Alkalilimnicola ehrlichii MLHE-1: one gene and its partner. The protein of the gene in region 1 binds, or shares a complex with, the protein of each later gene. Links are inferred from orthologs where the notes say so. Each region holds a gene or a part of one and is shown in the gene's direction. Other genes may lie near its edges. The genes, in order: MLG_RS07595 and dsbD.

Region 1 (10,689 bases):
GTGCCGTGCCGAAGGTGTGATACTGACCGCGATAGGCCAGGGCGATACCACACGCCCGGAAAAGCGTCAGCCAATCCGCCCCATGATCCGCCACCAGTTCCGACAACCGGGTTGCCCGTGGCCGGCGTTCCAGCACGAGGCGGGCGCGACAAGCCCTTACTCTCCGCTGATAGCGGGCATTGCGCTGGGCATTGAGCAGCATCAAACGGGATTGAGCCACTTGCACTAAGGCCAGGACCGCATCGCGCAGGGTGGGAGGCAGGGAGCGCGCCTCCTGTCCATGACACGCAAGCAGCCCCCAAAGACCCTCGGCATCGTCCCGAATGGCCACGGACAGGGCCGACTTCACGCCCATGTTGTGTAGATAGGCCTGGTGGATCGGCGAGACGGCCCGCAACACACCGGCGGAAAGGTCCAGCGGGTGCTGGTCCAGTGGGTCCTCTGTCGGTACTAATGGCACCGGAGCGGCCGGGGCATCGGGGATGCTACGAACCGGATTAACGTCGTAGAGCTGCCGTACCTGTGGCGGGATATCGCTGGCCGGGAAGTGGTGCGATAGATAGCTGTCCATATGCTCGCACCGGCTCTCGGCCACCACGCAGCCATGCCAGTCGGGATCGAACTGGTAGACCATCGCCCGCTCGTGTCCGGTGAGATCCCGCGCCGCCGCGACGAGGGTCTCCAGGAGCGCCCCCGCCGTGCGGGCTCCGGCCAGGTGCGACAACCAGTCCCCCATCGCGGGGAACAGCGTTTGGGTATCGGGACCGGAAAGCGCCTCGAATTCGAGCACCACCCGCTCCCCGCTTCGATAGGCCGTGGTTCGAAAGCGCCGGTTCCTCCCCCGCAGGCGCATACCCGCTACCAGGCTCACTGGCTGGAGCGGAGCCTGCGGCAGCGAGGCGCTGATCCGGCGAAGCAGATGCCGCCCCAGGAGGGCCTTGGGGTCGGAAGCCAGCGCCTGCTCGGGAGTTACACCGAAAAACCGGTGCAGGTTGGCGCTGGCCTGCAGAAGACGTCGCAACCGCTGGTCAAGGCTGACCAGACACCCGGAGGGTTGCACCGCCCCGGGGATATGCACCGGCTCGCGGGCGCAGGCCTCCTGTGCCCGGGCCAGTTCAGAGGGGTCGGTAGGCGCCATGGAGGCTCTCCTTGGGCTGTTCGCTATTAGCTGCAGCGAGGTGCGCCTCAAGGGCATGGAAGGTCGACCGCGCCCCGGCGAGTGCCTGTTCAAGCCCGCCCCGGGGGGCAGCCCCGCCGAGCGACGCCCGGAAGCTGCGCCATTGGCCGGCGTGGTAGAGATGAAAGTAGCGCGCCCCGCGCCGGGCATCGAGTCCGAGCCGCCGCTGCAGGCGGGGCGCGATCACACGGCCGCCCTGGGTGGCCCCTTCCAGCACGTAGAGCACGCCCAGCAGGTGGTTGCGCGAGATCAGCTGGGGAACGGCGCCCGAATGGCCCTCTGGCAGTACGGCACCGATATCCATCAGGTCGCGCCGAATCAGGGGGTGGCGCGGCAGGTAGCGGTAGCCCGCTTGCGGGAAGCGTTCGAGCCAGGGGGGTAACACCGCCTCCAGGGCGGCGAAATAGGCGAGAAAGACCGCTAGCGCCCGGCGATACTGCGCCATGGTGAGCCGATCCGATTGCAGCGGCAGGAGTACGGGGTGGCTTTCTACCCGCTGGTGAGCGGCCCGCGTGCCGTCGCGCAACGCCTGCAGCCAATCCGCCGGATCGCCCCGGGTAAGCGGGTCGGCCGTCCCCACGCGGTAGCCTGGGGAACCCGTTTCCATGTGGCGCCCTCTTCTCGCCGTACCGTGAGAGGCCGGCCCCATTTCACCCGTCCGACTACGGGGTGGCCTCGCTAACAGCGTACCATTTGTTGACCGGAATCATACCTTGTGAAAACGCAAAAGCCCCGGGGCGGGCCCCCGGGGCTTGGTGTCACCGGCGGATGGGCCGGTCAGGACTGGGTGGCAGTGCTCCCGGCGTGGCTCTCGCTGGGGCCCAGGCCAAGGACGTAGAGCAGCGGCGGGAAGGCGAGGACGCCGAAGGCCACGCCAAAGCCGATGCTGCCGCCGATCAGGGAGAGATAGTCCAGCGCGCCGCTCAGGTTGGCGAAGCTGGCACCAGTGAAGCCGGGCAGCATGATGAAGGCCACTACGGCCACCACCACACCAACCCCCACCGACGCCTTCACCGGCAGCGCCAGGTTGACGCTGCGGGAGGACTTGCGGGCAATAAACAGGCCAAGCAGCGCCAGGTCGATGACCACCCAGAGCAGAACGAACGGCAGCAGGCCCCGGAAGACCTCCAGCACGACTGTAATAATACCCATCAACGAAAAGGCCATGATCATTTTCCTCCTTTGGATTCGTCCGATACCGGGGCGGCGTTATACCCGGCCGCGCATCATGGCGTTGTAGGCGCCATGCAGCAGGCGGTCCTTCATCACCCAGGGCACCCAGTGCTCGTCGTAGGGGCTGATGAAGGGGAAGGACGGCACCATGTCCAGGTTGTAATCGAACTCCACCAGGATCGCCTTGCCAATACCGGTGATCAGCGGGCAGGAGGTGTAGCCGTCATAGGACTCGGTCATCTCCCGCCCCTGCATGTGGGACACCATGTTATTCACGGCGACCGGCACCTGCGCCTTGACGCTGGCGGCCGTCTTGCCGATCGGCACGCCGTTGATGTCACCGGCGCCAAAGACATTCTCGTAGCGCTGGTGCTGCATGGTGTAACGGTCCACCTCCAGCCAGCCGGTGAAGTTGCTGTCCTCGCCGGCGGCCAGGGCGCTGTTGCGCAGGCTGTCGGGCGCGCTCATCGGCGGCACCAGGTGGATGAAGTCGTAATCCTCCGTACGCTCACCGTCGGGGGTATCGAAGACCACCTCCTGGGCCGCCGGGTCGATGCCCTTGACCACGTGGTGCCAGTGCAGGTTGATATCGCGCTCCGGGAAGTGCCCCTTGAGGAACTCGTCGATATCCGGCTGGGAGAACATCCCGGTGCCCGGCGCGAAATAGTGCATTTCGGTATTGGCACGGGTGCCGCGGCGGCGCAGACGGTCCTCGGTCAGCATGGTGACCTTCAGCGGCGCGCCGGCGCACTTGATGGCACCGGGCGGGCGGATGAACAGGCCCTTGCCGCCGCTCTGGGTAAAGCGGTCGATCTGGCGCCAGGTGCGGGCGGCATGATCCGCGTTGTCATAGACGCAGCCGATGCCATGGTCGCCGATCAGCTCGCGGCTGTAGCCTTCGTAGGCGTCGTAGTTGACCTGCAGCCCGGTGGCCACCATCAGGTAGTCATACTCGATGGTCTGACCGTCATCGGTGATCACCCGATTGTTGTCGGGGTCGTACTCCTTGACCATGGCCTTGACCCAGTTCACGCCCGAGGGCAGGAAGTTGGCGTTGCGGTCGACGACCTTATCGCGCTCCCAGACGCCGGTGGCCACCAGGGTCAGACCGGGTTGGTATTGGTGGTCTTCCCGGCGGTCGATGACGGTGATATCGGCGCCCCGGAGCTGGCGGTTGAGGCGGTTGGCACAGGAGATACCGGCCGCGCCGGCGCCTACGATGACCACGCGGGCATTGGTGGTGACCGCCTGGGCCTCGCCGCTGTGCAGCAGGGCGCCGGTGCCCATAACGGCGCTGGCGCCGATGGCGCCGACACCGGAGTAGCGCAGGAAATCACGACGGGACAGACCTGCCTCGGTAAGCGCTTTATGGATTGCGCGTTCTGTTTTGATGCTACGGTTGCTCATTATCTCCTCCGCGCCCTCTGGCGCTTCTTGCATCTGGTTGACGCGTGTCCTTTCCAAGGATGGCCGGCCAGTGATCCCTATCCGCCGGAAAATATAGTGCAGTGCTCCGTAAAGAGCGCTCTGACCGGGAAGGTTCGAGTCGCCATCCGGCCACGTCCCTTATATTGATAATGAATAAGCTGAGAACGCTAACTAATATAGCAAAATGAGAATGTACGGGTCAAGTTGTCGCACCCCCCGGAGTTGACCCGCGGCATAACGTCGCAGGATCAGCGCGGGCAGAGGCGGTGCACCGCCTCGTCGGCGGGGCGGAGGGCGTTTGAGGGCAGGGCGGCGCCGGGGTCGTGGATCCAGGCGGCGAGGTCTGTACGCACGCGCTCGCCGCTCAGGTCCCGGGTGAGCATGTGCCAGCCGTCGGGGTACCAGGCGAAGTGCCAATCCAGCGTCGGGGGCAGTTGCCGGATCAGCGCGCAGATGGCCTCAGGGGGGATGATTTCGTCGTGGGCCCCGTAGAGCAGCAGGGTGGGGGTCTGGAGCTGGGCGGCCCGCTCCAGGGCATGGTCCATCAGGTTGGTGGCCCCGTAGAGGGTGGCCACCCGGGTCTCCTTGATGAACAGCGGGTCCCGGCCCAGGGCCCGCAATTCGGCCTCGTTGTCGGTGGGCCGGATACCGAGGGACTCGCCGGTGAAGGTGCGCTCCGGGATCAGGCGGACCGCCAGCCAAAGGGCCAGGCGCTGGTACCATGGCTGGGTGCGCCGGGCCCAGGTGGCCGGGGAGAGCAGGATCAGGCGATCAGCGGCATCGGGGGCGTGGGCGGCGGCCAGGATGGCCACCGCGGCGCCCATGCTCTCGCCGGCCAGGTAGAGGGGGCGATGGGGGTAGCGCTCTCTGAGCGCGGCCAGAATGGCGAGGTTGTCCTCCACCAGGGTGGCTTCACCGGGCCACCGGCCCTGATAGGCGCTGGCGCCGAAGCTGCGTTGGTCGTAGGCGTAGAGCGCAATGTCGTGGTCGGCGAGGGTCTCGCCGAGGCTGACAAAGGCCTCGGCACGGTCGTTCAGCCCGTGCAGTGCCAGGACCACCGCGTCAGGTGCCTGTTCCGGCCCGAAACGGCGCAGCCGCAGCGGCTCGCCGTCGCCCATGCGGACATGGCCGGGCTCGAGGTGCGCACTGCCGGGCCCGGCCGGCGCCCTCGGGTCCGCCCCGTGGACACTGCAGGCCGCCAGCAGGAAGACCAGTATCAGGGCCAGGGCGGTGAAACCTGCGGGACGGCGCATGGGGGCCTGCCTGGCGAAGGGGCGGCCGACGCCGGTCAGGCGTCGCGTCGCCGCATGAACAGTCGCACCTGAGCCTCCATGCTCTCGGCGAAGGCCCGGGTCTCCAGTTCGTCTTCCACCCGCTTGGCCAGGGCCTGGAGTTCTTCGAGGGTGAGCCGCTTGAGGGTGATTTCGCTGATGCGGTCTTCTTTTCCTGTCTTCATTGACCGTTATTTGAGGGTTGAATCGTACGATCAGGCGGATTGGGTCTGGGCACCGGAGAGTTCGTGGATGCGCTCGACCATGGCGTAGAAACCGTCACGGCGGTTGGGGCTCAGGTTCTGCTCCAACCCGAGGCGGGTGAAGATATCGCGGATGTCTGTCCCGCGGATCTCCTCCTGGGTGCGCCCGGAATAGGCCATCAGCACGATGGCGATCAGGCCCTTGACGATAAAGGCATCGCTGTCGGCACGGAAGACATGCCGCGGCGGCTCATCGTCGGTGGTCTCGTGGATCAACCAGACGTTACTGGTGCAGCCCTCCACCCGGTTGTCCTCGGTGCGGGCCTCCTCTGGAAACGCCGGGAGGCTGCGCCCCAGGTCGATCAGTACCCGGTAGCGCTCATCCCATTGATCCAATAGTTCAAAGGTTTCAAGCAGTTCCTGAAGGTTCATAACAATCTACTTTGGCCGGCGGCGGGGCGCCGCTCGTAAGCGGTGAGATATCCCGATGATAACGTGGGGGAGGGCCGGCGTCTAACCCCGTGACCCTGCGGCCGGCCGCCAGGCCAGGACGGTGATTTCCTCGCGGTCGTGGTAGAGCTGGGCCGACCGCCAGCCGAGTTCGCCGGAGCCGCCGGTGACCAGCGCGCGGCACTCGGCCACGCACTGCCATCGCCGCCTCATGGGCAACTTGAGGTTGAACAGGGCGCGGCCGCACCAGCCGGAGACAAGCCAGTGGCGGACCAGGCGTGCAACCCGATGGGGTTGCTCCACCATGTCGCAGACGAGCCAGTCCACCCGGTGGGGCGGCCGATAGCGAAAACCGTCCTCACGCAGGTGGCGGACGGCGCGGTCGGCGCGCAGCGACTCGGCCAGCGGCCCGTTGTCCACGGCGGTCACGTGAAGACCGGCCTGGCGGAGCACCCAGGTCCAGCCGCCCGGCGCGGCACCCAGGTCCACCGCGCTCATCCCGGGCCGCAGTGCAGCCTCACGCTCCACCGGTGTCAGTAACCAACCGACGGCCTCCTCCAGCTTCAGGGCAGAGCGGCTGGGGGCGGCGCGGGGCAGGCGCAGGCGGGGTATGCCCATGGGCCAGGGCCGGCCGCTGCCGGCGGGGGCCAGGCCGGCGACCACCTGGCGGGAATCGGCAAACCAGAGGTGTAAGCGGGGCGCGCCGGCACGCTCCAGGGCCACCCCCCGCTCCCGGAGGGCCCGTTCCAGGTGCGGGCGGAATTTGCGGCAGAACCGCCCCAACGCCTTACCGTCGTTGGTGTCCGGATGCTCCAGCCAGACCCCGGCCAACGCCTCCGGCAGGTGGGGCGCCAGCGCCTCCAGCAGCGCCCCGACGCGGTCCCGTTCCGGCAATTGCGGGCAGTCCGCCACCACCGGCCAGGCCTGGCGGGCGAAGGTGAGTGCCGGTGGGGTTGGCAGCGGCCGGCCATCCGCACTGTGGAAATCCACCCGGCCCTGGTCGTTCTCCACGCGCGGCCAGCCGGCCACCCCGGCATCGCTGCTCCAGGCCGCGAGCTCCGCGGCCAGGTCGGCGCCGAAGCCGGGGCGGCATTGCAGCAGCCAGCGGGTGGCATGCCGCGTTGGTATCGGGTCTCGCTCTGTCATGACGGCATTGTAACCCGTGCCGGTCCCGCGCTTGTGTTCCCGAGTACTGGATGGCAGCGTGACCACGGGTCTATTCTGTAACGAGCAGCGGTTCCAAGGATTCGGTCACTCTCAGCGGGTTAATCTGATAAGGAGCACTTCATGGAGACAACACTGATTGTCGTTCTCGCCCTGATCGTCGCGATCATCGCGTCGGCGATCCGGGTGCTGCGCGAGTATGAGCGCGGCGTGATCTTCCAGCTCGGGCGTTTTTATAAGGTCAAGGGGCCGGGCCTGATCCTGGTCATCCCCATCATCCAACAGATGGTGCGGACCGACCTGCGCACGGTGACCATGGACGTGCCGAGCCAGGACGTCATCACCAAGGACAACGTGTCGGTGAGCGTGAATGCCGTGATCTATTTCCGGGTGGTTGACCCGGAGCGGGCGGTGATCAACGTGGAGGACTACTTCGCCGCCACCAGCCAGCTGGCGCAGACCACGTTGCGCTCAGTGCTCGGCCAGCACGAGTTGGATGAATTGCTGGCGGAACGTGACAAGCTCAACGAGGATATCCAGAACATTCTCGACTCCCAGACCGATGCCTGGGGCATCAAGGTCTCCAACGTGGAGATCAAGCACGTGGACATCGATGAGAGCATGATCCGCGCCATTGCCCAGCAGGCGGAGGCCGAGCGTAGCCGGCGCGCCAAGATCATTCACGCCGAGGGTGAGCGCCAGGCATCGGAGCAGCTCACCGCGGCGGCCAACATCCTGTCCCGTAACCCGCAGGCGTTGCAGTTGCGCTATCTGCAGACGCTGAGCAATATCGCCGGAGAGCAGAATTCCACCATCATCTTCCCGCTGCCGCTGGAGATGATGAATGCGTTCAACCGTATGGCCGCGGCCTTCGACGATTCGGACGACCGAAGCGGTGACAGCAGCGACGAACAGCGCTGAGACGCCATTAGCGGAACTGGAGGCCTTCCTCGATGCCTTGTGGATGGAGCAGGGCCTGGGTGAGCGCACCCTGTCCGCCTATCGCAGCGACCTGTTGGGCTTCCAGCGCTGGCTGGGCGGGCAGGGCGGCAGCCTGTTGAGTGCCCGGCGCGATCAGGTGCTGGCCTATCTGGGCGGGCGGTTGGGTCAGGGCGCAAAACCGCGCAGTGTCGCCCGCCTGCTCACCAGCCTCCGCCGGTTTTACCGCTATCAGCTTCGCGAGGGCCGGGTGGCCGAGGATCCGACACGGGACGTAGAGAGCCCGCGGCTGGGGCGGCCGTTGCCGGGGGGGTTGAGTGAATCAGAGGTCGAGCGCCTGCTCGCCGCCCCGGACCCGGAGACCCCTTTGGGCCAGCGCGACCGCTGCATGCTGGAGGTGCTCTACGCCAGCGGCCTGCGGGTGTCGGAGTTGGTCGGCCTGAGCCTGTCGGAGCTGTCCCTGTCCCAGGGGCTGGTCCGGGTGGTGGGCAAGGGGGGGCGCGAGCGGCTGGTGCCGCTGGGCGAAACGGCGTTGGAGCAGGTGCAACAGTGGTTGCGGGAAGGCCGGCCGGCCCTGTTGGGGCGACGGGTGAGCGACGCGGTCTTTGTCACCGGCCGGGGTGAGGGGCTGACCCGGCAGGCGTTCTGGTACCGGGTGAAGAAGCACGCCCGGTCGGTGGGTATCACGCGCCCCATCTCGCCGCACACGCTGCGGCATGCCTTCGCCACCCATCTGCTGAACCATGGCGCCGACCTGCGGGTAGTACAGCTTCTGCTCGGCCACAGCGATCTCTCCACCACCCAGATCTATACCCATGTGGCGCGACAGCGGCTGCAGACCCTGCATGCCGAGCACCACCCCCGGGGCTAGCCGGGTACAACCGATCAGCAACCGGACACGGTCCGGGAACCTGGACCCAATACCCTGATCAAACAGGCATCACACACCCAAAGGAGTCAGAAGACGATGAGCAAAACCCTTCCCGTTCTATTGGTGCTCTGGAGTCTGCCCATGCTGGCCTGGGCCGACAACGTGCACGAGCGCATCGATGAGGCGCTTCATGGATTGAGCCCGGAACTGAGTGCCGATGCGGTCAACGAGACACCGGTGGACGGGCTCTATGAGGTCATCGTTTCGGGTGACGTGGTGTACATGACCGGTGACGGCCGGTTCCTCTTCCAGGGCGAACTGGTGGACCTGGAGAGCCGGCAATCACTCACCGAGCTGCGCCGCGGAGAGCAGCGGGCTGCCCGGATCGCGGAGCTGGGCAGTGATCAGTTGCTGATCTATCCCGCCAATGGTGAGACGCGCTATGTGGTGAATGTCTTTACGGACATCGAATGCCCCTACTGCCAGCGGATGCACCAGGAGATCGACGACTACACCGACAAGGGCATCGAGATCCGCTACCTGTTCATGCCGCGGGCCGGCGAGGGCAGTGAGTCCTATCGGCAGTCGGAAGCGGTATGGTGCGCCGAGGACCGGCATGCCGCCATGACCAAGGCGAAACGGGGCGAACCGGTGGAGAGCGGGGCGGAGTGCGAGACCCCGATCGCCGATCACTTGGCCCTGGCCCGGGAGCTGCAGGTGCGCGGCACCCCCACCATGATCAGCAGCGAGGGGGTGATGCAGCAGGGCTACGCCTCGCCGGAGAACCTGCTGCAGGTACTGGAAGCGGCGGCTAACAGCAGCAAGCAGCCCTGAACCACCCGGTCACTGCGAGGAGGCGCCGCGCCCCCACCGTCACTGCGAGGAGGCGAAGCCGACGTGGCAGTTTACCGCCCTGGATCGCCGCGGGCCTTCGGCCCTCTTGATGAACATGGCCAGACGCTGCGGGCGCCCCCTACCCTCACTGTGAACGCGGACCCACCCCCACCGTCACTGCGAGGAGGCGAAGCCGACGTGGCAGTCTACCCCTCTGGATCGCCACGGGCCTTCGGCCCTCGCGATGACGGGGGGAAAGCCTTCGGCCCTGGCAATGACAGGGGTGCCCCGTTCCTCGTTGATTCGGGCCCGCGCAGCGGGGCGGGGGGCTCGCGATGACGAGGAAAGCCTTCGGCCCTCTTGATGAACATGGCCAGACGCTGCGGGCGCCCCCTACCCTCACTGCGAGCGCGGACCCCCCCCACCGTCACTGCGAGGAGGCGAAGCCGACGTGGCAGTCTACCGCCCTGGATCGCCGCGGGCCTTCGGCCCTCGCGATGACGGGGGAAAGGCCTTCGGCCCTCGCGATGACGGGTGGGGCGCCCCCCTCGCGATGACGACCGAAAACCCGCGGCCCTCGCCATGGCAGCCCCGCCGTTCTTCCCTGATTCGGGCCCGCGCAGCGGGGGGCGGGCTCGCGATGACCGGGGGTGCCCCGTTCCTCGTTGATTCGGGCCCGCGCAGCGGGGAGGGGGGCTCGCGATGACGGGGAGAAACCCGCTGGCCCTCGCGGTGACGGGGAGAAATATCCGTTAACCTATTGAAAAAGGGCGGCCATATGGCCGCCCTTTTGGCGTGAGGATCGATGGTCTGCCGCCGCGCCGGGTCAGCGCTCGAGCAGCTCCAGCTTGTTGGGCTTGCCGTCCCACTCGTCGGCATCCTCCGGCGGGTCCTTCTGCTCGGTGATCACCGGCCACTCTTGGGCCAGTTCCGCGTTCAGTGCCAGGAACTCCTCCTGACCGGCGGGCAGGTCATCCTCCGAGTAGATCGCCTCGGCGGGGCACTCCGGCTCGCAGAGGGTGCAGTCGATGCATTCATCGGGATCGATCACGAGGAAGTTCGGGCCTTCGTGGAAGCAGTCCACCGGGCACACTTCCACGCAATCCGTGTACTTGCACTTAATGCAGTTCTCAGTGACGACGTAGGTCATTGCGTCGCTCCCTAATCGCAAGGTCGATA
Region 2 (8,448 bases), 1.7 Mb from region 1 along the record:
CAGTGGCCTCGTATGAGGGCGGGGCCTTTGAGTACCTACCGAAGCCCTTTGATGTGGACGAGGCGGTGGAGTTGGTCACCCGCGCCCGGGAGAGCACCCGGACGGCTGAGGCCACGGAGGCCGCGGAAGCCCCAGCCCAGCATCCGGAGATCCTCGGTGAAGCGCCGGCGATGCAGGAGGTGTTCCGCGCCATCGGCCGCTTGTCGCGCTCGTCGGTGACGGTGTTGATCAACGGCGAATCGGGAACCGGTAAGGAGCTGGTGGCGCGGGCGCTGCATCGCCACAGCCCCCGGTCGGAGGGGCCGTTCATCGCCCTGAATATGGCGGCTATTCCGCGGGATCTGATGGAATCGGAGCTTTTCGGGCACGAGAAGGGGGCCTTCACTGGTGCCCAGGCGACGCGCCGCGGCCGTTTTGAGCAGGCGGACGGGGGCACCCTCTTTCTCGACGAGATCGGGGATATGCCGGCGGAGCTGCAGACCCGCCTGCTGCGGGTGCTGGCGGATGGTGAGTTCTACCGGGTGGGCGCGCACACGTCGATGCGGGTGGATGTGCGCATCATCGCCGCCACGCACCAGAACCTGGAGGCGCGGGTGGCCGACGGCTACTTCCGCGAGGACCTGTTCCACCGCCTGAACGTGATCCGGGTGCATGTGCCCTCGCTGCGCGAGCGACGGGAGGATGTGCCGTTGCTGGCCCGACACTTCCTGGCAGCGGCGGGACGGGAGCTGAACGTGGAGCCCAAGACCCTGCGCCCGGAGGTGGAGCGTTACTTCATGGGCCTGGACTGGCCGGGCAATGTGCGCCAGCTTGAGAACACCTGCCGTTGGCTGACGGTGATGGCGAGCGGGCAGGAGGTGCTGCTGGAGGATTTGCCGCCGGAGCTGCGTGAGGAGGCGGAAGCCGGTCGTCCGGGGGGCGGAAACTGGGAGACGGCGCTGAGTCGCTGGGTGGACCAGGCCCTGGCGCGGGGGCAGGAGGGGCTGCTGGATGAGCTGCAGCCGCGCTTCGAGGTGATTATGATCCGGGCCGCCCTGCAGCGGACGGGCGGCCGACGCCAGGACGCCGCCCGCCTGCTGGGGTGGGGCCGGAACACGCTGACCCGGAAGATCAAAGAACTCGGGATGGAGTTATAGGGGGAGCGGCTTGGGCCGGCGGGCCGGGGGCGGGGGGTACCGGCAGGCCTCCGATTGCGCACCCCTTCGGGGTGCCCTGCGCTACTCGGGAAAAATCGGCGCGCGTGAACTCGCTTCGCTCGAACAGGCACGCGCTTTTCCCGATTTTTCCCTGCGTTGCTCGGTGCGCAAAAGTCGGCCTGCCGGCACCCCCCGCCCCCGGCCCAAGCCGCGCGTCAGGGGATGCCGAGCAGCTTGTGGGTCTGCAGGCTCAATGACCATTGCGGGTGGGCGAGACAGTAGTCCACGCAGGCCTGGGTGTTGGCCTCGCGCTCCGGCCCGTCCATGGGTTGCAGAAAGAAGTGGCGGAAGGCCAGGTGCTGGAAGCGTTCCGGCTCCGCCCCCGGTTGCGGGTGGACCAGCTTGAGCTCGTCGCCGGTGGTGAGCACCAGGGGGGCGCCCGCCTTGGGGCTGACGCAGATCCAGTCCAGCCCGGCCGGCGCCGGCCGGGTGCCGTTGGTCTCCACCGCCACCTCAAACCCCCGACGGTGCAGGGCGTCGATCAGTGCGGAATCCAATTGCAACAGGGGCTCGCCGCCGGTGCAGACCACCAGCGGCCGGCCGCCGCCCGGCCAATAGCCGGCCAGCCTTTCGGCCAGCTCGTTCGCGCTGCGGAAACGGCCGCCGCCGGACCCGCCGGTGCCCACGAAGGCGGTATCGCAAAACCGGCAGATGGCCGATGCCCGGTGGGCCTCGCGACCGCTCCAGAGGTTGCAGCCGGCGAAGCGGCAGAACACGGCGGGCCGCCCGGTCTGGGCGCCCTCCCCCTGCAGAGTGTAATGGATTTCATGGACGCTGTAGGTCATGGCTCATTCGCCGACGAGGGGGTCGGTGGCGGGTCGTCGCGCAGCAACAGCAGCCGGTTGACCGCCCGCAGCAACCGCCAGGCGCCCACCACCCCGGGGTCCACATCCACATGGGTGAGGCCGGTCACCAGCCGCAACTCGGCCTGCCCCCTGGGGGCGGCCTGCTTGAGGGCCTGGCTCTGGGTCCAGGGGATGACATCGTCGTCGCGGCCGTGGACCAGCAGCAGGTAGGCCTGAAGCCGGGACAGGTCCCGGTTGGCAAGATTCAGCGCTTTAATCTCGTCGCGGACGCCGTCGGGCAACGCCGCCAGCAGGTCCGGTACCCGATCCGGATCCCGGTTGGTGAGCAAGGCATAGACCGCGCGCCCGGGCGGTGACAGCCGCTCGGCCAGCGGCCCGGTCTCGGCCTCCGGGTCCGCCAGGCGCTCGCGGGCGATACGGTCGAGCAGGCGGCGGTCGTCGGCATCCGGCACCCGGTCCAGCTGGGTCAGCAGGACCACCCAGCGGCCCTCCACCCGGGGGATCTGGTAGCGCCGCTCGCCGTCCTCGGTGAAATAGCCGGTGGTGACGTAGGTCAGGGTCTCCACCAGATCGTAGTAGCCGCCCACCCCGACGATCCAGCCGATGTGTGGCCGGCCGTCCTCCTCCAGCGCCGCCAGCACGGCGGTGGCGACGGAGAAGCTCATCGCGGCCACGCCCACCCCCTCGCCGTCGTCCCGCGCGTCCAGCCAGTGGGCGGCATCCACCACATCGCGGATGTTCTCCGGCGAGACGTCCATGCGGGTGAGGGTCTCCACCTCTGGGGCGAGGACGCGAAAACCGGCCCGGCTCAGCGTCTTGGCGAACTGCACCAGGCGCGGGTCCCGCCGGCCCGCCTCGGTGAAGCCGTGGACCAGCACCAGGTTGGAGCGGACCTCGTCGCCCGGGGTATAGAGGTCGGCCACCCGTGGCACCCCGGTGGGGCCGGTGTACTCGACGGTCTCTCGTTCCGGGGCCGGTCGGGTGCGTTTCCAGCGGCTGTCGGCCTCGCCGGCGCGGATATCGGCCAGGATCAGCCCCGCCTCGTAATGGCGTTGCATGGCACCGCAGCCGGGGAGCGCAATGACTGCCGTCAGGGCAAGCACCAGAAACAGTGTGGGGTGCAGGGCATTCATAGCTCGCAATGATGGCATAAATCGCCCGACCAGGCTCCCGGGCGGGCCCGGGTTCCGGACACAAAAAACCCGCCGGCGGCAGGACCGTCGGCGGGTTCGGTTTGGGTCGGCCGGTGGGCCGGACGGCTTACATCATGCCGCCCATGCCCCCCATGCCGCCCATACCACCCATGTCGCCCATGCCGCCGCCGGCACCGGCGTCGTCGTCCTTGGGCAGGTCGGCGACCATCACCTCGGTGGTGATCATCAGCGCGGCCACGGAGGCGGCGTTCTGCAGCGCGGTGCGGGTCACCTTGGTGGGATCGAGAATGCCCATCTCGACCAAGTCACCGTACTCACCGCTCTGGGCGTTGTAGCCGTAGTTGCCCTCGCCGTTGCGCACTTCGTTGACCACCACGGCGCCATCACCACCGGCGTTGTAGACGATCTGGCGCAGGGGCTCTTCCATGGCGCGGCGGACGATGTTGATGCCCACCTCCTGGTCGTGGTTGGCATACTCCAAGCCGTCGAGGGAGGCCTGGGCGCGCAGCAGCGCGGTGCCACCACCGGGGACGATGCCCTCTTCCACCGCGGCGCGGGTGGCGTGCAGGGCGTCCTCCACGCGGGCCTTCTTCTCCTTCATCTCGATCTCGGAGGTGGCGCCCACCTTGATGACGGCCACGCCGCCAGCCAGCTTGGCCACGCGCTCCTGCAGCTTCTCCTTGTCGTACTCGGAGGTGCTCTCCTCGATCTGGGCACGGATCTGCTCGACGCGGGCCATGATGTCGTCGTGACGGCCGGCGCCGCCGACGATGGTGGTCTCTTCCTTGGAGACGTCCACCTTCTTGGCCTGGCCCAGGTCGTCCAGGGTGGCCTTCTCCAGGGACAGACCCACTTCCTCGGAGATCACGGTGCCGCCGGTGAGCACGGCGATGTCCTGCAGCATGGCCTTGCGGCGGTCACCGAAGCCGGGGGCCTTGACCGCAGCCACCTTGACGATGCCACGGATGCTGTTGACCACCAGGGTGGCCAGGGCCTCGCCCTCGATGTCCTCGGAGATGATCAGCAGCGGCTTGTTGGCCTTGGCGACATTCTCCAGCAGCGGCAGCAGGTCGCGGATGTTGGAGATCTTCTTGTCGTGCAGCAGGATGAAGGCGTCTTCCAGCTCGGCCTTCATGGACTGCTGGTTGTTGATGAAGTAGGGGCTGAGGTAGCCGCGGTCGAACTGCATGCCCTCAACCACGTCCAGCTCGTTCTCCAGGCCGGAGCCCTCTTCCACGGTGATGACGCCTTCCTTGCCCACCTTCTGCATGGCGTCGGCGATGATGCGACCCACGGACTCGTCGGAGTTGGCGGAGATGGAGCCCACCTGGGCGATGGACGTGTCGGTCTCGCAGGGCTTGGAGAGTTCGTCGGCCAGGTACTTGGTGGCCGCGGAGACGCCCTTGTCGATGCCGCGCTTGAGGTCCATGGGGTTCATGCCGGCGGCCACGGCCTTCATGCCTTCGCGCAGGATGGCCTGGGCCAGCACGGTGGCCGTGGTGGTGCCGTCACCGGCGATGTCGGAGGTCTGGCTGGAGACCTCTTTGAGCATCTGCGCGCCCATGTTCTCGAACTTGTCCTCCAGCTCGATCTCCTTGGCCACGGAGACGCCGTCCTTGGTGACGGTGGGGGCGCCGAAGGACTTGTCCAGCACGGCGTTGCGGCCGCGCGGGCCCAGGGTGGCCTTGACCGCGTTGGCCAGGGTGTTCACGCCCTTCATCATGCGCTGGCGGGCGTCGTCGGAGAAACGGATCTCTTTAGCTGCCATTGTGTGTTGTCCTCTCTAAAACGGAATTCGGCGGAAAGCGGTTTACTCGACGATGGCCATGACGTCGTCTTCGCGCATGACGAGCAGCTCCTCGCCATCGACCTTGACCTCGGTGCCGGCGAACTTGCCGAACAGCACCTTGTCGCCCACCTTCAGGTCCAGCGGGCGGGTCTCGCCGTTGTCCAGCAGCTTGCCGTTACCCACGGCCACCACCTCGCCCTTGATGGGCTTCTCGGCGGCGGAATCGGGGATGACGATGCCACCGGGGGAGGTGCGCTCCTCTTCCATGCGCTTGATGACCACGCGATCGTGCAGGGGACGAATGTTCATGGGGCTGTTACTCCCTTATGCGTTTGCTGTCGTTCGTGTTTGGCGGTTTTGGAGAGAGGGCAGGGTTAGCACTCTCAAGTTGTGAGTGCTAATGATAGTGACCGCCCCCCTCGAGTCAAGAGCCGCTGTCGCGGCGCTGTCCTCTGAATGGGGTCGGCGGTGGTAGAATTCAAGGCCAGTCTCGCAATTCGGACACCATAGAGCCCCGGAGGTGGCGATATGCCCGCCGAGCAGTACCTGGTTTACTGCACCTGCCCCGATGACGCCGTGGCGCGGGAACTGGCCGGCGCGCTGGTGGAGAGGCGCTTGGCCGCCTGCGTCAATATCGTGCCCGGACTGACTTCCGTGTTCTTTTGGGAGGGTGAGGCCCAGGCCGAGCCCGAGGTGCTACTGCTGATCAAGACCTCGGCGGCCGCCTACCCGGCGCTGGAGCAGGCCATCCTGGAGCAGCACCCCTATGAACTTCCCGAGATTGTGGGGGTCCCTTTGGAAAAGGGCCTGCCCGGTTTCCTGCATTGGATCGCCATGGAAACCGCGGGCGGGGCCGGTGACAACGACGACCCCAAGGACCTGCCAGACCCCGATGTCCGCTAAGGAACGCCCATGACCGCACTGGCCCGACCCCTGCCAGCGGCCACGCCGTTGCGCTGGCCGCTCTACTGGCTGCTGGTATTGCTGCTCGCCCTGCCTCTGTGGGGTGCGGATGCGCGCGCCAACCCGCTGGATCAACTGGGCGGGGGCCAGCAGCAAATCCTCCCCGCTGAGGAGGCCTTTCCCCTTTTTCTGGAGCGGATCGGCGAGCACCGCCTGCTGCTGACGGTGGATGTGGCCGAGGGCTACTACCTCTACCGTGAGAAGTTGGCGTTCGAGGTGCGTAACGGCGGCGTCGCGCTCACCGACGTGGCCATACCCGAAGGCCGGGAGAAAGACGACCCCTTCTTCGGGCAAACCACCATCCTCCGCGGCGTGGCGCAGGTGCAACTGCAGTTCGACGGCCCGGTGCCCGACGATCTGCGTTTGGAGGTGGCCTACCGCGGTTGCGCCGATATCGGTGTCTGTTATCCACCGCTGACCGCCGATCTGGGGCTCGATGGGCAGGGCGCTATTGCCAGTGGTGTCGGCGGCGGTGGCGGCGGGACGGCCGGCGGCGCCGAGGGCCGGCTCTCCAGCCTGCTTCAGGACGGCAGCGCCTGGATGATCCTCGGTGGCTTCTTCGTCGCCGGGCTGCTGCTGGCCTTCACCGCCTGTCTCTACCCCATGATCCCCATCCTCTCCGGGCTGATTGCCGGTGACAGCCAGCGCGGCAGCGGGCGGGCGCTGCTGCTCTCTTTCGTTTATGTCCAGAGTGTGGCCATTACCTATGCCCTTGCCGGGGCCGCGGCGGGCTTGACCGGCCGGGTGGTTCAGGCCGAGCTGCAGAATCTCTGGGTGTTGGGCGGGTTCTCATTGGTCCTGGTGTTGATGGCTATGGCCATGTTCGGCCTGTTCACCGTGCAGATGCCGGGTGTGCTCCAGAACCGACTGGACGCCCTGTCCCGCCGCCAGAAGGGCGGGCGGCTGCTGGGGGTGGCGGTCATGGGCATGCTCTCGGCGCTGATTGTCGGGGCCTGCTCCGGCCCGGCACTCATCGCCGCGCTCAGTTTCATCGGTACCACCGGCGAGGTCGGTCTCGGGGCGCTGGCGCTCTACGTGATGGCGCTGGGCATGGGGCTGCCGCTGCTGCTCATTGGGACCGCCGCCGGCAAGTGGCTGCCGCGCTCCGGGGCCTGGATGGACGGCGTCCGCCAACTGTTCGGTTTCGTGCTGCTGGGCGTCGCCATCTGGATGATTGAGCGGTTGCTGAGCGATGCCTTTGCCCTCGCCCTCTGGGGCCTGCTGCTGATCGCCTTTGCCGTCTGGGTCGGCTGGCGTCTGCGCGGTGGCCGGCTGCTGTGGCGCTGGAGCGGCCGTGCAGTGGGGCTGGCGGCGCTGCTTTGGGGCGCCGCCGCCCTGGTGGGGGCCGGGACCGGCGCCCATCAGCTCAGCCAGCCCCTGGCGGGGCTGAGCGGGGAGTCCCGGACGGAACTTGCCTGGGTCGATGCGCACAGCCTGGACGAGTTGGATGCCCTGCGCGAGCAGGCGCAGGCCGAGGGCCGGCCGGTGATGCTCGATGTCACTGCCGATTGGTGTATCTACTGCCAACAGCTCAAGGACCGGACCTTCCCTGACCCCGGCGTGCAGGCGGCGCTGAGCGATGCAAAGCTGGTGCGGGTGGATGTCACCGCCATGGACGATGCCGAGCGCGCGCTACTGGAGGCGCTGGGTGTTTTCCTGCCACCGGCCATCATCTTCTACCGCGCCGACGGCAGCGAGGCTCGCGGCCAGCGGGTCTCGGGTTTTCTCGGGGCCGAGGAGTTTCGGCAGCGGGTGGATGCCGCCCTGAACGGTGAGCCGGGGCCGCGGGGATGACGCGCGCCCTGCTGTTTACGGTGGTCATCCTTCTCGGCGCGGTGGCCGGGGTCTTCGGCTATCAGGTCTGGGACCAGGACCGTCCTGAGCCGCGCCCGGATCTCACCCTGCCCGATCTCCAAGAGCAGCCGCGCAGCCTCTCGGAGTGGGATGGGCGGCTGATCGTATTGAATTTCTGGGCCACCTGGTGCCCGCCCTGCGTCGAGGAGATGCCGCTGTTCCAGCGCCTCCAGGACGAGTATGGTGACCGGGGTTTACAGTTCATCGGGGTGGCGGTGGACCGGCCGGACGCCGTGGCCGAATTCGTCGCCGAGCACGACATCCGCTACCCCATCCTGTATGGCCGCCAGGCCGCCATGAGCGCCGGACAGGACTTTGGCAACCAGGCCGGGACCCTGCCCTGGACGGTGATCATCGACCGCGAAGGCCACATTCGCCACGTCTTCGACCGGGAGGTGAGCCGTGAGCAGATCGAGCCGGTGCTGCTGGACCTGCTCTAATCTGGGGTATTGATCCGCCGGCAACCTGCGGCCATTTTCTGCGAACTCGCGACGATCTGGACAACAACACGCGGATCCCGCAAAATCAGCGGCGATGTTGTCAGCCACCGCTTGGCGCCGGGGACTCATGCCAGAACTGCTGCTCCTGAACGGACCCAACCTCAACCTGCTGGGCACACGCGAGCCGGGCATCTATGGCAGTGATACCCTGGCCGACATCGAACGGCGTCTGGGCGAGCAATGCGC

Evidence for each region.
Region 2: the proteins of MLG_RS07595 (region 1) and dsbD are in contact, whole or in part, in a crystal structure (PDB 1JZD), measured with the Escherichia coli proteins. The link is inferred for Alkalilimnicola ehrlichii MLHE-1 from one-to-one orthologs.

Annotation. Positions count from the first base shown.
Region 1 is NC_008340.1:1,699,564-1,710,252, reverse strand. The notes cover bases 7,812-10,641. They hold MLG_RS07595 (DsbC family protein), read left to right. Parts: upstream 7,812-8,772; coding sequence 8,773-9,510; downstream 9,511-10,641. Other genes in these bases: fdxA (ferredoxin FdxA), read right to left, coding at 10,337-10,641; xerD (site-specific tyrosine recombinase XerD), read left to right, coding at 7,812-8,676. In the rest of the region: MLG_RS07640 (sensor domain-containing diguanylate cyclase), read right to left, coding at 1-1,138; MLG_RS15425 (biliverdin-producing heme oxygenase), read right to left, coding at 1,116-1,784; MLG_RS07630 (hypothetical protein), read right to left, coding at 1,955-2,344; MLG_RS07625 (NAD(P)/FAD-dependent oxidoreductase), read right to left, coding at 2,387-3,757; MLG_RS07620 (alpha/beta fold hydrolase), read right to left, coding at 4,027-5,031; MLG_RS15565 (hypothetical protein), read right to left, coding at 5,067-5,234; MLG_RS07615 (SufE family protein), read right to left, coding at 5,265-5,684; 23S rRNA (cytidine(2498)-2'-O)-methyltransferase RlmM, read right to left, coding at 5,766-6,848; MLG_RS07605 (slipin family protein), read left to right, coding at 6,990-7,787; more of xerD, read left to right, coding at 7,762-7,811; more of fdxA, read right to left, coding at 10,642-10,660. UniProt on the Escherichia coli protein: Acts as a disulfide isomerase, interacting with incorrectly folded proteins to correct non-native disulfide bonds.
Region 2 is NC_008340.1:19,551-27,998, forward strand. The notes cover bases 5,324-8,279. They hold dsbD (protein-disulfide reductase DsbD), read left to right. Parts: upstream 5,324-5,857; coding sequence 5,858-7,702; downstream 7,703-8,279. Other genes in these bases: cutA (divalent-cation tolerance protein CutA), read left to right, coding at 5,474-5,848; MLG_RS00125 (TlpA family protein disulfide reductase), read left to right, coding at 7,699-8,202. Also shown: ntrC (nitrogen regulation protein NR(I)), read left to right, coding at 1-1,136; queE (7-carboxy-7-deazaguanine synthase), read right to left, coding at 1,352-1,981; MLG_RS00100 (alpha/beta hydrolase family protein), read right to left, coding at 1,978-3,135; groL (chaperonin GroEL), read right to left, coding at 3,263-4,924; co-chaperone GroES, read right to left, coding at 4,967-5,254; aroQ (type II 3-dehydroquinate dehydratase), read left to right, coding at 8,330-8,448. UniProt on the Escherichia coli protein: Required to facilitate the formation of correct disulfide bonds in some periplasmic proteins and for the assembly of the periplasmic c-type cytochromes.